4 regions of the Pantoea sp. X-Soil-TKNS-1211 genome follow, and region 2 is predicted to be linked to each of the others. Evidence: predicted binding sites of a transcription regulator. Region 2 holds the regulator's gene; each other region holds the start of a gene.
The links. Region 2 encodes CRP, which controls carbon source genes, mostly activating them, when cyclic AMP is high. Its sites were predicted from a motif close to ATGTGANNNNNNTCACAT; they were not measured.
Positions count from the first base shown of each region.

Region 1: the regulator CRP is predicted to act here: its motif matches at 1,422-1,439, upstream of AC6I8W_RS14970 (NupC/NupG family nucleoside CNT transporter).
Region 3: the regulator CRP is predicted to act here: its motif matches at 1,673-1,690, upstream of rbsD (D-ribose pyranase).
Region 4: the regulator CRP is predicted to act here: its motif matches at 2,723-2,740, upstream of ompW (outer membrane protein OmpW).

Region 1 is NZ_AP035953.1:3,166,541-3,170,058, reverse strand. It holds gene AC6I8W_RS14970 (NupC/NupG family nucleoside CNT transporter) at 167-1,357, opposite strand; gene AC6I8W_RS14965 (Nramp family divalent metal transporter) at 1,729-2,970, shown strand; gene AC6I8W_RS14960 (DUF2502 domain-containing protein) at 3,007-3,357, opposite strand; gene mgrA (L-glyceraldehyde 3-phosphate reductase) at 3,517-3,518, opposite strand, start outside.
Region 2 is NZ_AP035953.1:4,014,428-4,017,945, forward strand. It holds gene AC6I8W_RS18995 (phosphoribulokinase) at 1-99, shown strand, start outside; gene AC6I8W_RS19000 (OsmC family protein) at 180-584, opposite strand; gene crp (cAMP-activated global transcriptional regulator CRP) at 887-1,519, shown strand; gene AC6I8W_RS19010 (YccS/YhfK family putative transporter) at 1,578-3,518, shown strand, end outside.
Region 3 is NZ_AP035953.1:4,334,912-4,338,429, forward strand. It holds gene rbsA (ribose ABC transporter ATP-binding protein RbsA) at 1-1,165, opposite strand, end outside; gene rbsD (D-ribose pyranase) at 1,173-1,592, opposite strand; gene AC6I8W_RS20490 (carbohydrate-binding protein) at 1,898-2,635, shown strand; gene AC6I8W_RS20495 (YgiW/YdeI family stress tolerance OB fold protein) at 2,653-3,048, opposite strand; gene qseB (quorum sensing response regulator transcription factor QseB) at 3,229-3,518, shown strand, end outside.
Region 4 is NZ_AP035953.1:2,435,769-2,439,286, forward strand. It holds gene AC6I8W_RS11645 (lytic polysaccharide monooxygenase) at 1-1,478, shown strand, start outside; gene AC6I8W_RS11650 (hypothetical protein) at 1,571-1,921, shown strand; gene ompW (outer membrane protein OmpW) at 1,973-2,605, opposite strand; gene AC6I8W_RS11660 (YkgJ family cysteine cluster protein) at 2,854-3,270, shown strand; gene AC6I8W_RS11665 (YciC family protein) at 3,298-3,518, shown strand, end outside.

The DNA of each region.
Region 1 (3,518 bases), 850 kb from region 2:
GAAAAGCTACGGGCGCAGGCGGTGGCAACGGAAATTCAATATTGTGCAAAGGTTTTGCGTTTCGCGGTGAAGCAGGGAAGGGCGCGGAGAAACCTGTGAAAAAAGGGGGATATAACGGATAGGAATAATTAAGAAGAGAAGGGCGAGCTGTCGCTCGCCCTTAGCATCAGAATGCCAGCACCAGACCGGCAATCGCAGCGGAAAGCACGCTTACCAGGGTCGAGCCGTACAGCAGTTTCAGACCGAAGCGGGAAACGACGTTGCCCTGTTCTTCGTTCAGACCTTTAATCGCGCCTGCCACAATCCCGATAGAAGAGAAGTTAGCGAAGGAGACGAGGAATACCGACAGAATACCTTCCGCATGCGGTGACAGCTGACCGGCAATTTTTTGCAGATCCATCATCGCCACGAATTCGTTAGAGACCAGTTTGGTCGCCATGATGCTGCCCACCTGCAACGCTTCGTTGGAAGGCACGCCCATCACCCAGGCAAACGGGTAGAAGACATAACCCAACACACCCTGGAAGCTGATGCCGAAGATCACATCAAACAGCGCATTCAGGCCGGAAATCAGGGCGATAAAGCCAATCAACATCGCAGCAACGATAATCGCCACGCGGAAACCGGCAAGAATATATTCGCCCAGCATTTCGAAGAAGCTCTGACCTTTGTGCAGATCCTGCAACTGCAAATCTTCTTCGCTATCAACGCGGTACGGGTTAATCAGCGACAGCACGATAAAGGTACTGAACATGTTCAGCACCAGCGCAGCAACCACATATTTCGGTTGCAGCATGGTCATATAAGCGCCAACGATCGACATAGACACTGTCGACATCGCGGTAGCCGCCATGGTGTACATGCGGCGCTGTGACATTTTGCCGAGGATATCCTTATAGGCGATAAAGTTTTCTGATTGTCCCAGAATCAGAGAGCTAACGGCGTTAAAGGATTCCAGTTTGCCCATGCCATTGATTTTTGACAGCACAGTACCGATGCCACGAATCACCCAAGGCAGGATACGAAAATGCTGCAAAATACCGATCAGTGCAGAGATAAACACAATCGGGCACAGCACATTCAGGAAGAAGAAGGCGAGGCCTTTTTCATTCATATTGCCGAACACGAAGTTGGTGCCTTCTGCTGCATACTTAAGCAGATGGTCAAACAGACCAGCAAAACCCTTCACAAAGCCGAGACCGGCTTCCGAGTTAAGGAAGAACCAAGCCAGCAGGACTTCAATCACCAGAAGCTGAACGATATAGCGGATACGGATGCTTTTACGATCGTGACTGACCAACAAGGCCAGCACGGCTACCACCACCAATGCCAAAAGAAAGTGCAAAATATGGGACATGTCGGCTCCAAATTTGAGGAGGGTTGTATTTTGCTGCGTATTCTATGTAACGCGTTACTTAAAAACGAGATCTAAACCACATTATAAGTATTAACTATCGACATATTTTTAAGATTAGTCTCAACCATCACAACTTCTTCACACACTTTTTACAAGAAAAATAACCATAAAGTGATTGTCTATAAAATGACCCAAGGGTAGATTGAATCCTGTTGCACACATTTTGGCAAAACCTGACTTTACCGTACGATATAGCAAAGGCTATACTTTATAGCACTATCTATTAAAGCGATAACTATAACCATATTTCACTTGCCGCGCCTGCCTCGTAACCTGTACGGGTAAACAAGCGTTAAGACAGGGTCAAAACTATGTCAGAAAGCCGCACCGCAGAGCGCGCCGCTCGCGGAGCCAGAAAGATCAAACTTGCCTTGCTGGGACCGGCCTTCATCGCGGCTATCGGTTATATCGATCCCGGCAATTTCGCCACCAATATTCAGGCGGGGGCTGCGTACGGCTATAAACTGCTGTGGGTTGTGGTCTGGGCGAATATTATGGCGATGCTGATCCAGTTAATGTCCGCCAAGCTCGGGATTGCGACCGGCAAAAACCTCGCGGAACATATTCGCGATCGCTTCCCGCGTCCGGCGGTGTGGTTCTACTGGGTACAGGCTGAAATCATCGCTATGGCGACCGACCTGGCCGAATTTATCGGTGCTGCGCTTGGCTTTAAGTTGTTGCTTGGCATCTCGCTTTTTCAGGGCGCAGTGCTGACCGGTATTGCCACTTTCCTTATTCTAATGCTGCAAAATCGCGGACAAAAGCCCCTCGAATTGGTTATAGGCGGGCTGCTGCTGTTCGTGGCTGCGGCCTATATTGTTGAGTTGTTCTTCTCCCAGCCTAAAGTCAGTGAGCTGATTACCGGTATGGCGCTGCCGTCATTACCAACGGCAGATGCGGTGTTCCTTGCCGCCGGGGTACTCGGTGCAACCATTATGCCGCACGTGATTTATCTGCATTCGGCGCTGACGCAGTACGGCAATCAGGGCACCAAAGGGCAGCGTTACTCCTCCACCAAACTGGATGTGGCGATTGCCATGACCATCGCTGGGTTTGTTAATCTGGCAATGATGGCGACAGCGGCGGCGGCATTTCACTTCAGTGGCCATACCGGTATTGCCGATCTTGATCAGGCGTATCTGACGCTGCAACCGTTGCTAAGCCACGCGGCGGCGACGGTATTTGGTCTGAGTCTGGTGGCGGCAGGGCTGTCCTCCACGGTGGTGGGAACCCTGGCCGGGCAGGTGGTGATGCAGGGCTTTATCCGTTTCCAAATCCCGCTGTGGTTACGCCGTGCCATTACCATGCTGCCGTCATTTATCGTGATCTGGGCTGGTTGGGATCCGACACGCATTTTGGTGTTTAGTCAGGTGTTGTTGAGTTTTGGTATCGCGTTGGCGCTGGTGCCGCTGCTGTTCTTTACCGGCAACCGCGAACTGATGGGTGACGAGATGGTCAATTCACGTCTGATGCAAACCATTGGCTGGGTGATTGTGGCGCTGGTGGTGGCGTTGAATATTTATCTACTGGTAGGGCAGGCGCTGGGGTTGTAAACAAGGTGCGCCTGGAGCGCACCTGTTGTCGGTTCTTCAATGGTCGTGCCCACGACCATGCCCGTGCCCGTGACCATGATGATCGTGGCGATGTTCATAACGCCAGCGCTCATGACGACGACGTTCCTGCTCGCGTTTCCACGCCTCATGACGACGCCACTCTTCATGACGCCACCAGCGATGATCGTGGTAACGATAGCGATCGTTCCACCAACGCGGCTCGCGCCAGCGACCACCATCCCAGTAATAACCACGATGATCGCGATCGCCTAAATGCAGGGTGATACCAGGGGCCAGGTTAATGGTGGCACTACTGGCTTGGGCTGTGTGTAGTGCCAGCGGGGACAGCGTTGCCAGCAAAGCGGCAAACAAAATTCCACGTTTCATAATTCTCCTTTTCGGCAGCTTATCAGTTGCTCCCGTTGCGCCAGTCTGCCAGATCGGACCAAAAAGTCCTTAAGACGCAGTCTGAATGCGTTGAGGAAAATCTGAAATAAGAATTTTCTGCTGAAGGAGAGGCCCGGCGCTGGCCGGGCGGGAAAGCGGTT
Region 2 (3,518 bases):
AACACCCTGGTGGTGCCCGGCGGCAAGATGGGGCTGGCGATGGAGCTGATTATGACGCCGCTGGTGCAGCGACTGATTGAAGGCAAACGGATCGAATAATGTAGCGGCGCGATTTATCGCGCAAGATGGTGCGCGCTGCGGGAAAAATCCGCGCGATGAATCGCGCCGCTACGTTCGAGCTAGAGTTCGATAACCTCGTAGCTGTGGGTGATTTCTACTGCTTTACCCAGCATAATCGCCACCGAGCAATATTTTTCTGCCGACAGGTCAACCGCCCGCGCCACCGCTTTATCACCCAGCGCTTTGCCGCTGACAATAAAATGCAGGTTGATAAGTGTGAAAATGCGTGGCGCTTCTTCACGACGTTCGGAGGTGAGTTTTACCTCACAATCCACCACATCGTTGCGCCCTTTTTGCAGGATGGACACTACGTCAATCGCGCTGCAACCGCCTGCCGCCATCAGCACCATCTCCATCGGACTCGGTGCTTTGTCGCCCGAATTGCCATCCATTAATATCTGGTGACCTGATGAGGATTCTCCGAGAAAGGTAAGCCCTTCCACCCATTTAACCCGTGCCTGCATTATTCTTTCTCCTGAATCGGCTGATTTGCCGCCAGAGTACGCTTTCACCTGAGAAACAGCAATCCAGACTAATCGCCCTTTTGCTGAAGCGAGACAACAGAAGACAGCTAGCAAAAGCTGTGCTACAAACAGTGCTGAAAATATTTTCGTCGCAATAGACGAAGGCGGGAAGAATCAGAAGCCTGGCTTAAGAGTCCACCCGAATAATTTTCCTTTACAGGAAGCGCTCTACGATTTCACCGCCTGACAGGGAAAACTGCCCCCTGTGTTTTGGGCACGATTACAACAGAGGATAATAGCGAATGGTTCTCGGCAAACCGCAAACAGACCCTACACTCGAATGGTTCCTGTCCCATTGCCATATTCACAAATATCCATCCAAAAGCACCCTGATTCATCAGGGTGAGAAAGCGGAAACGCTCTACTACATCGTGAAAGGTTCCGTTGCGGTACTGATCAAAGATGAAGAAGGCAAAGAGATGATCCTCTCCTATCTCAACCAGGGGGATTTCATCGGCGAGCTTGGCCTGTTTGAAGAAGGTCAGGAACGTAGTGCCTGGGTACGAGCTAAAACTGCCTGCGAAGTGGCTGAAATTTCCTACAAAAAATTCCGTCAGCTGATTCAGGTAAACCCGGATATTTTAATGCGTCTTTCGGCGCAGATGGCACGTCGCCTGCAGGTGACATCAGAAAAAGTAGGCAACCTTGCCTTCCTTGATGTGACCGGTCGCATTGCGCAGACGCTGCTCAATCTGGCCAAACAGCCTGATGCCATGACCCACCCGGACGGGATGCAGATCAAAATCACCCGTCAGGAAATTGGTCAGATCGTCGGCTGCTCACGTGAGACAGTTGGCCGTATTCTGAAAATGCTGGAAGATCAAAACCTGATCTCCGCACATGGTAAAACCATCGTCGTTTACGGCACCCGCTAATTTCTTCTCACCCACGGCGTGATGGCAGCATCGCGCCGTTTTTGTCTGCGATGAGCTGATGTGGCGTCGAATCATCTATCATCCCGAAGTTAACTACGCCCTGCGGCAAACGCTGGTGCTGTGCCTGCCCGTGGCTCTCGGCTGGCTGTTTGGCGACCTGCAAAAAGGCCTGCTGTTTTCCTTAGTACCCGCCTGTTGCAACATCGCTGGCCTCGATACGCCGCATAAGCGCTTCTTTAAACGCCTGATTATTGGCGGTTCCCTGTTTGCGACCGGCAGCTTTCTGATTCAATGGCTGACGGATTATCACGTCCCTCTGCCGTTGATTCTGTTGGTGCTGCCGTTGTTAGTGGGCGTGACCGGTGAGATCAGCCCGCTGCATGGCCGTTTGTTACCCGCCACACTGATCGCCTCCATCTTTACCCTGAGCCTGGTGGGACGCATGCCTGTCTGGGTGCCACCACTTCTCTATATCGGTGGCACCTTGTGGTACGGGCTGTTTAACTGGTTCTGGTTTTGGCTGTGGAAAGAGCAGCCAATGCGCGAGTCGCTAAGCCTGCTGTACCGTGAGCTGGCGGATTATTGCGATGCCAAGTATACCCTGCTGACGCAGCTGACTGACCCGGAGAAAGCATTGCCGCCGCTGCTGGCACGCCAGCAGAAAGCGGTCGATCTGATCACCACCTGTTATCAGCAGATGCATATGTTGTCGGCCAGCCGTGATAACAGCCATAAACGCCTGACGCGCGCCTTTCAGGTGGCGCTCGATTTGCAAGAACACATCTCCGTCAGCCTGCATCAGCCGGAAGAAGTGCAAAAGCTGGTGGAACAGAGCCATGCCGAGGCGGTGATTCGCTGGAATGCCAAAGTCATCTCGGCTCGTCTGCGCCTGCTGGCTGATGCCATTCTGTATCACCAATTGCCGGAACGGTTTCAAATGGATAAGCAGCTGGGGGCGCTGGAAAAAATTGCCCGCCAGCACCCGGATAATCCGGTGGGTAACTTCTGTCTGTATCACTTCAGCCGCATTGCGCGCGTGTTGCGCACCCAGAAACCGCTGTATACCCGTGATCTGATGGCCGACCGCCAACGGCGTCTGCCATTTTTTCCGGCGTTGCGCAGCTATCTGTCGCTGAAATCACCCGCCTTACGCACCGCTGCACGTTTTGCCGTGATGCTGATGTTTGGTAGCTCGCTGGCGCTGTTCTTCAATATCCCCAAACCTTACTGGATTCTGATGACCACCATGTTCGTCAGCCAGAATGGCTACAGCGCCACGCGGGTGAGGATTCAACACCGTGCGCTCGGCACCTTTGCCGGATTGTTGATTGCTGCCGCCTCGTTGCGGCTTGCCGTGCCGGAAACCATCACCCTGTTGTTTATGCTGGCGATCACCCTCGCCAGCTATCTGGTGACGCGCAAATATTACGGCTGGTCGATGATTGGTTTCACGGTAACTGCGGTGTATTCGCTCCAGTTGTTGTCGCTCAATGGAGCACAATTTCTGCTGCCGCGCATGCTGGATACGCTGATGGGGTGTCTGATTGCCTTTGGCGGCATGATTTGGCTGTGGCCACAGTGGCAAAGCGGGTTGCTGCGTAAGAACGCACACGATGCGCTGGAAGCCGATCAGGAAGCCATGCAGCTATTGCTTGGACCGGAGCAATCACCGGAGAAGCTGGCCTATCAACGTATCAATGTCAACCAAGCGCATAACGCGATGTTTAACTCGCTAAATCAGGCGATGACCGAGCCAGGTTTTAACTCCCAGTATCTGAAGGATATGCGGCTGTGGGTGACGCACAGCCAGTTTATCGTCGAACATATCAACGCCATGACCATCCTGGCGCGCGAGCATACCATGCTGACACCCAAGCTGGCGGAACGTTATCTGCAATCCTGTGAAATCGCGTTACAGCGCTGCCAGCAGCGGTTGGAGCATGACGGCCCCGCTAACGACAGCAATATTCTGGAAGCGCCGGAAAACATCAATGAGGGG
Region 3 (3,518 bases), 320 kb from region 2:
TGGAGGGGGTTTTCACGTTGAACAGGCGGATAAAATCGCCCACCGCCAGCTGTTCTTCCGCGTGTTTCAGGCTGCCATTACCGCGGCTGAAGTAACGCAGCGCGGTCAGTGACATGTTTTCTTTCACCGACATCCCCAGCACCAGACCATCGCGTTTGCGGTCTTCGGAGATATAAACGATGCCATTCGCCAGACCATCCTGCGGTGCATGTGTCACCACTTCGCGGCCGTCCAGCGTGACTTTGCCGCCGCTACGCGGCAGTGCGCCATATAACAACTTCATCAATTCGGTACGTCCCGCGCCCATCAGGCCGGAAACACCAAGGATTTCACCTTTACGCAGGTTAAAGCTGACGTCATGCACTCCCGGCCCGCTCAGGTTTTCCACCTGTAAACGCACCGCGCCTGGCGTCTGGTCAAGATGCGGGTACTGCTCCTCCAGCTTGCGCCCGACCATCATCTCAATCAGGCTCTCTTCACTCAGCTCGCTAACCGGACGCTCGGCAATAAACTGCCCGTCGCGGAACACCGTGACGTCATCGCAAATCTCAAAGATCTCTTTCATACGGTGGGAGATATAGACGATGCCGCACCCCTGCGCTTTCAACTCGTTAATCACGCGGAACAGCGACAGGGTTTCGGTGTCGGTCAGCGCATCCGTCGGCTCATCCATGATGATGACGCGCGACTGGAAGCTGAGAACCTTGGCGATCTCCACCATCTGCTGGTCGCCAATCGACAAATCACCCACCAGCTTATGGCTGTTAAAACGCAGGTTCAGACGCGCCAACAATGCATCCGCCTCGGCATACATCTTTTTCCACTCAATGCGGCCAAAACGGTTCACAAATTCACGTCCCAGGAAGATGTTCTCCGCCACAGTCAGTTGCGGGATCAGGTTGAGTTCCTGGTGAATGATGCCAATGCCCGCTTCCTGGGATGATTTTGGCCCGGAAAAAGTGGTTTCTTTGCCGAGCCAGTGCAGTGATCCGGCATCCATGCTGTAAATACCGGTCAGCACTTTCATCATGGTGGATTTACCGGCACCATTTTCGCCCACCAGCGCCATCACCCGACCAGGCCAAACAGCCAGCGATGCGCCTTTCAGCGCTTTCACACCGGGAAACGACTTTTCAATCCCTTTGAGTTGCAATAACGGTTGCATAGCGACCTCAGAAGGTAACGCCCGCGCTCAGGATGACATTCGCATACGGAGAGCACTCTCCGCTGCGAATGACCGCCTGACTACGCTGAGTCTGTTGTTTGAACTGTTCATGACTGGTGTAACGAATAGCGATGGTATTTCCCTGGTGTCGTTGCAAGGCATCGAGCACGGCGAGCAGTGCGCTATGGAGCTGCGGGTTGAACTGCTTAATCTCCTCCGCCATCAGAGCGCTCTCAACTTGCATCTCCTGGGTAACCACCGCAACAACCTGTAAAAACTCGGGTGTACCCGGCGTCAGCGCCAGATCGATACGTTGCGGTCCCACAGGAATGGGCAAACCCGCATCGGCAATCGCCAGCGTATCCGTGTGACCCAGACGGGCAATCACATGAGAGATTTCAGCATTTAACAAGCGACCTTTTTTCATTTCTTCCACTCCACAGCGAAACGTTTCGCTGACCGGAGTGTATAAAAAATGTATAGCAACTCAATGGTGGCATCACGGAAATGTGATCGCCATCGAAACGTTTCGCTTGTGCCAGAAAATATTTGAGTTTGGTGGGCCAAAAAACACATCTACAAACAACCGCACCCGAATTTTCTCAATCAATGAGAGAAACTCCCTGCGTTTCCAGAAGAAATTCCCTTCTGGTCCTTATGTTAAGTTTTTTCATAGGTAACGGAATGTGTATTTGTCGTGCGTAACCACGCAGGCATCGAGGATTGAATCTAATGAATTTTAAAATGAAAGCGCTTGCCAGCTTGATCGCCGTTTTATTGGTGGCTGCCGCTTATGCTGATGAGGTGAGCATAACACCAAGGGTTGAAGCGATCGGGCCTGTCGCGATCGTCTCAGCTGATTTCAGCGTTACAAGTTCATTGGACGAATCCGTCCTGTTTGAACTGGATGCTTCCGCCAGTAAGAATGCCGTTTCTTTTAGCTGGAAAGTGGCGGAAGGGAAAGGTGTTTTTTGGCTACAGGAAAAACCGGGAGGAGGCTGGAGAACCGAAGTTAATCAGGCCAAAGCCAAAGCACTGGTTCCGGCAAACCACACCGGTATCGCGGTTTATGAAGTCAGCGTAACGGACAAAGATGGCAACGTAGATACCAAACGCGTGACCATGACCGCCACTTCCCCGCTGTATTCATCCGTTCCGGAAAATCCAGCTAAACCCACTGAATTTCCAGATTGGGGTGAAGAAAGCACGTATATGGCAGGAGATAAGGTTACTTTCGCCGGTATTAAATACATTGCGACAAAATGGACCCAGTCTGAACCTGTTAATGGTGCGGGTTGGAAGTTTGCTGATCCGGAGCAGCTACGTGAATGGAATAAATCGATGTCCTATTCCACTAAGGATAAAGTCACCTGGCAGGGGAAAGCCTGGAAAGCAGCATATTGGACCCAGGGGAATACGCCGGGAGAACATTCAGTCTGGCTGGAGCTTGGCGAAGAAGAGGCTACCTGAGCAGCCTCTTAGAGAGATTACGGTAGTTTTCTGATCTGTTTCACGTCCAACTCAATCGCGTTGAAATCCTTATCCAGCTCGCCAGTCAGCTCAACGCGATCTTTGGGCGAAATGGTTTGTCCGTCCCAGCGTTTGTGATCGATTTCGACCTTCATGGTGCCCGTCTCATCGCGGAACAGGTAATCCTCTTTACCAATTTGCTTGTCCAGATAACCACGCACGGTGATCCAGCTATCGTCCTTCATCTCTTCAGCCTGCTTAACCGTCACAACGCTAGTGTTACCGGGCTGAAAGCCACCGGCATGACTTTGTGCGGCAGGCGCATTCGGGTCAACAAATCCCCCCTGTTGAGCCGCCAGAACCGGCATGGCTGCCAGCGCGACGATCGCAAAAATTGCTGCATGCTTTTTCATATTTCACCTCTTTTCCATGAATGTGCGGGATACAGGGGCTATTTCAACATACAGTTCTTAACAGGATCTTAAGGCTGATCAATTTATTAAAAATCGTGAAAATAAGGTCAAATGCTGCGATTTATCCTGTACATGAACCCTTCTGCTTCGTATAACACCAGGATACAGGGAGGGATTTACATGCGGATTTTATTGATTGAGGACGACACCTTAATTGGTGACGGCCTGAAAGTCGGCCTGACCAAACTCGGTTTCAGCGTGGACTGGTTTGTTTCCGGTGAAGCCGGGTTTCAGGCGCTGGCATCAGCCCCCTGGGATGCGGTGATCCTGGATTTGTCACTGCCGGAAAAAGATGGACTCGATATCCTGCGCCACTGGCGGCAACAAGGTCAGGACGTGCCGGTGTTGATCCTCACGGCACGCGATGCGCTCGATCAGCGGGTTCAGGGTTTGCAGCTGGGGGCGGATGA
Region 4 (3,518 bases), 1.6 Mb from region 2:
CAATTTACACCTGGCAACAGTTGGTGGGATTTGTTGACGGCGACCACAGCGCGGAACGGGCCAGATTACAGATCCCCAGCAACCAAATTTGCCACGGTCAATTTAATGGGCGTGGCTTTAGCATGCCTCGCTCGGACTGGGCGACGACAGTGATCAAGCCGGACAGCAATGGTAAGGTGAGAATGCGTTATGGTTATACGCAACCTCATGATCCGTCATGGATTGAATTCTATATCAGCAAAAAAGGTTTCAATCCGGCTGAAAAAGCCCTGGGATGGGACGATATTGAACTGCTGGATACAGTCGTTTCTTCCAAAGCCACTCATCCAAGCTCAGATGCGCTTTATAGTCGCTTTGAAGATTATAACATCACCATTCCGGCAGACCGTACTGGTCGTGCAGTGATCTTCGCTCGCTGGCAGCGTAATGATGCTGGCAATGAAGGTTTTTATAACTGTAGCGATGTGATTATCGACCAGCCAGGCAGTGGTGAATTGCCTCCTGAACCCGAAAATCCGGGTGGTGAAGACGGTGGTCAGGTTACTGATTGGTTTGAATACAGTAAATTTGCCCAGGAACACAAACCTGTAGCCGGTGAATATGTTCACTTCCGTTTAATGGGCGGCGCGAAAGGGAGCAACCTGGTCGATATTAAGAAAGAGATCAACGCAACCAACGTGAATGATAAATGGATTTCTGAGCTGGCGACTGAAATTAATACCAATCATTCCAATATTGTTTTGATCGGTAAACAAACAACCAGCGGCAATATCGCTTTTGATCCAGCGGATTTGCGTAATAACGATATTTTCCTGCAAGACAAAAATCAGTCTGTGGTAGTGACCGTTGAAAAAGCGGCAAATGCGCCAGTCGCCATTGCCGGTACCCACTTCACCGTCGAAAGTAATAAAGATTCCCGCAATTACCCGTTGGATGGTTCAGCCAGTCAGAATGCGCAATCCTGGGCCTGGAGTATTGTCTCCGGTCACGATGTGGGTGCGTTGCAAACCATGGACAATGGTGAGTGGGTACAAACAGTCAACACGGCTAAAGCCCGTGCCTTGATCAAGCCAGGTAAAGTGGGCAAAGTGACCTATCGCCTGACAGTTAAAAACGGCGATAAAACCAACAGTAGCGATATCACGGTGACGGTTAAAGCACCGCAAACTAAACCTGTCGCCAATCTGGAAATTCTGGGCAACGACACCATCAATACCACCAATAAACGCGTAACTTTAAGTGCGGCCAATTCAACCTTGCCGGGGGATGCTGCACTGAATAACGCTAAGTTTGAATGGTCGGTGTTGAACAACGCCAATAAGATTGTGTTTAAGCATCGCTATGGTCAGGTTGCGACGGTCGATTATCGTGCCTCTGTGGTAATGAAAGATTTCGATGTTGATGTTCAGGTGAAAATTACCGATCCGAATACCGGTCTTTCTTCAACCGCCATCCAAACAGTTAAAGTTCGCCGTTAATCACGCATCACACTCTCTGTAACTATCGGGGAGTGTTGATTATCTCATCGCCTCCTGTCTCGTGCGGGAGGCGCATGCTCAGGAAGTCGTATATGACAAGGACAATTAAAGTTCTTTGCCTTGTGCCTTCAGCGCTGCTGTTATGCTCGCTATTTTCTCAGGCTGTGCAGTCTGCCACGCTGCCACTGGTATGGGGAATAAAAGAGCAAAGGCTGACGGTGACGAACACGGGTGAAAAGCCAATCCAACTCGACAAAGATATCAAGCTGTTACCGGATGACTCAATTGTGATGTTGAATGAAACCAAGATTCTGCCAGGACAAACGGTCATCGTTTATGGGGCCTGCCCGCACCATCTGCCGTTGCAAAAAGAGATCGTATTTACGCCGCTTGCGGATGATGGTCAGCCTGAAGCCACACAAACCTTGCCACTTAATCCATAATATTCGCACCAGGTCGCCATAAATGGCGACCCTCAGCTGTCATAACCCGTATCAGAAACGATAACCCACACCAAAGAAGAACACCCAGGGATCAATGCGGGTATCAATATTCTGCTGCTGTCCGTTGGCTTTAAATTTGACGGTCGTGTCAATATCCATATACCAGACGGAGGCGTTGAGCATCCAGTCGCGGTTGATTTGATAATCCACACCCACCTGTCCTGCGGCCCCCCAGGAATCTTTAACGCTGAGGTCAGTCAGGCCGGCATCACGTCCGGTTTGGTTGAATTTGGCATCAAAAAAGGTGGTGTAGTTAATACCGGCACCGACGTAAGGACGGAATTTGCTTTTGCTATCGAAAAAGTAATATTGCGCCATCAGCGTTGGCGGCAACTGACGCACCGTTGCCAGATTGCCGGTCGGTCCCAGACCGACTTTATGACGGAACGGGGTGGCTGCCAGCAGTTCGATACCAATGTTATCGGTAGCCATATAGGTGAAGGTCAGCCCCAGTTGGGTATCATTGCTGACGCTAAAACCGCCCATCCCCAGCACATTATCCGACCCTTCCGTCGGTCGTACCGTCGCCGTACCGGCACGCATAAAGAAATCACCTGCTTCGTGAGCCAGTGCCAGTTGAGGAATCGCCAGTGCCACCAGCAGCGCGCATTTTGCCAGTTTCATATTCACTCCTTTACTTGTTTGTTTTTGATGTAGTGACGAAGTTTGTGGCAAAGATCTATCGCTTTTTCAGGCAAAATGCATCTGAATCAAATCAAATAAATCACTTATAAAACAATGAATTGATTCAGATCAATTTTCACCTTACATGGCGTAATAAATATCCCCTTGCGAAAATTTCATAGCGTGACTACTTTGCTGATTCTCTTCCGTTGATTTTGGTTCGATGCTTAGGAGAAGCGGGCGATCAAATGAGCGATTCAATTAATCCTTGTATGACCTGTGGCGCCTGCTGCGCCCATTTCCGTGTGTCTTTCTATTGGGCCGAAGCTGATGATGCGGGCGGCGTCGTTCCTGTAGAACTCACCGAACCCTTAAGCCTGCTGATGCGCAATATGCGCGGCACCAACACGCGTGAACCACGCTGTGAGGCATTACAGGGTGAGATTGGCGGCTGCGTTTCGTGCGGTATCTACCAGCAACGTCCCTCGCCTTGTCGTGAGTTTGACATGTCCGGGGAGCGTGGCGTGCTGAATGAAGCCTGCGATCGGGCCAGGGCGCGCTATGGTTTACCCGCGCTTTTTTATCCTTCTTTACCTGAGATGACAGAAAGTTATCCTAATCCGGGTGCCAGCACGCCAGTAGAACATGTACAATCGCCGGGTTAATTAACCCGGTTTCTTCAAGGAGTGTACATGTCTATCACGGCAAGCTCGTTATACCGTGACACAGGAAATTTTCTGCGCCATCAGCTGATTACCATTGTGCTGATGGCGCTGCTTACCTCATTTATAACCGTGATTATTGGCCACGCGCTGACGCCTGGTGCTGACCAACTGTCGCTGTTGAGCCAAAGCGATGACAGCGCCTCCTCGTTATTTGAGTTGGTACAGAATATGTCACCGGAGCAGCAACG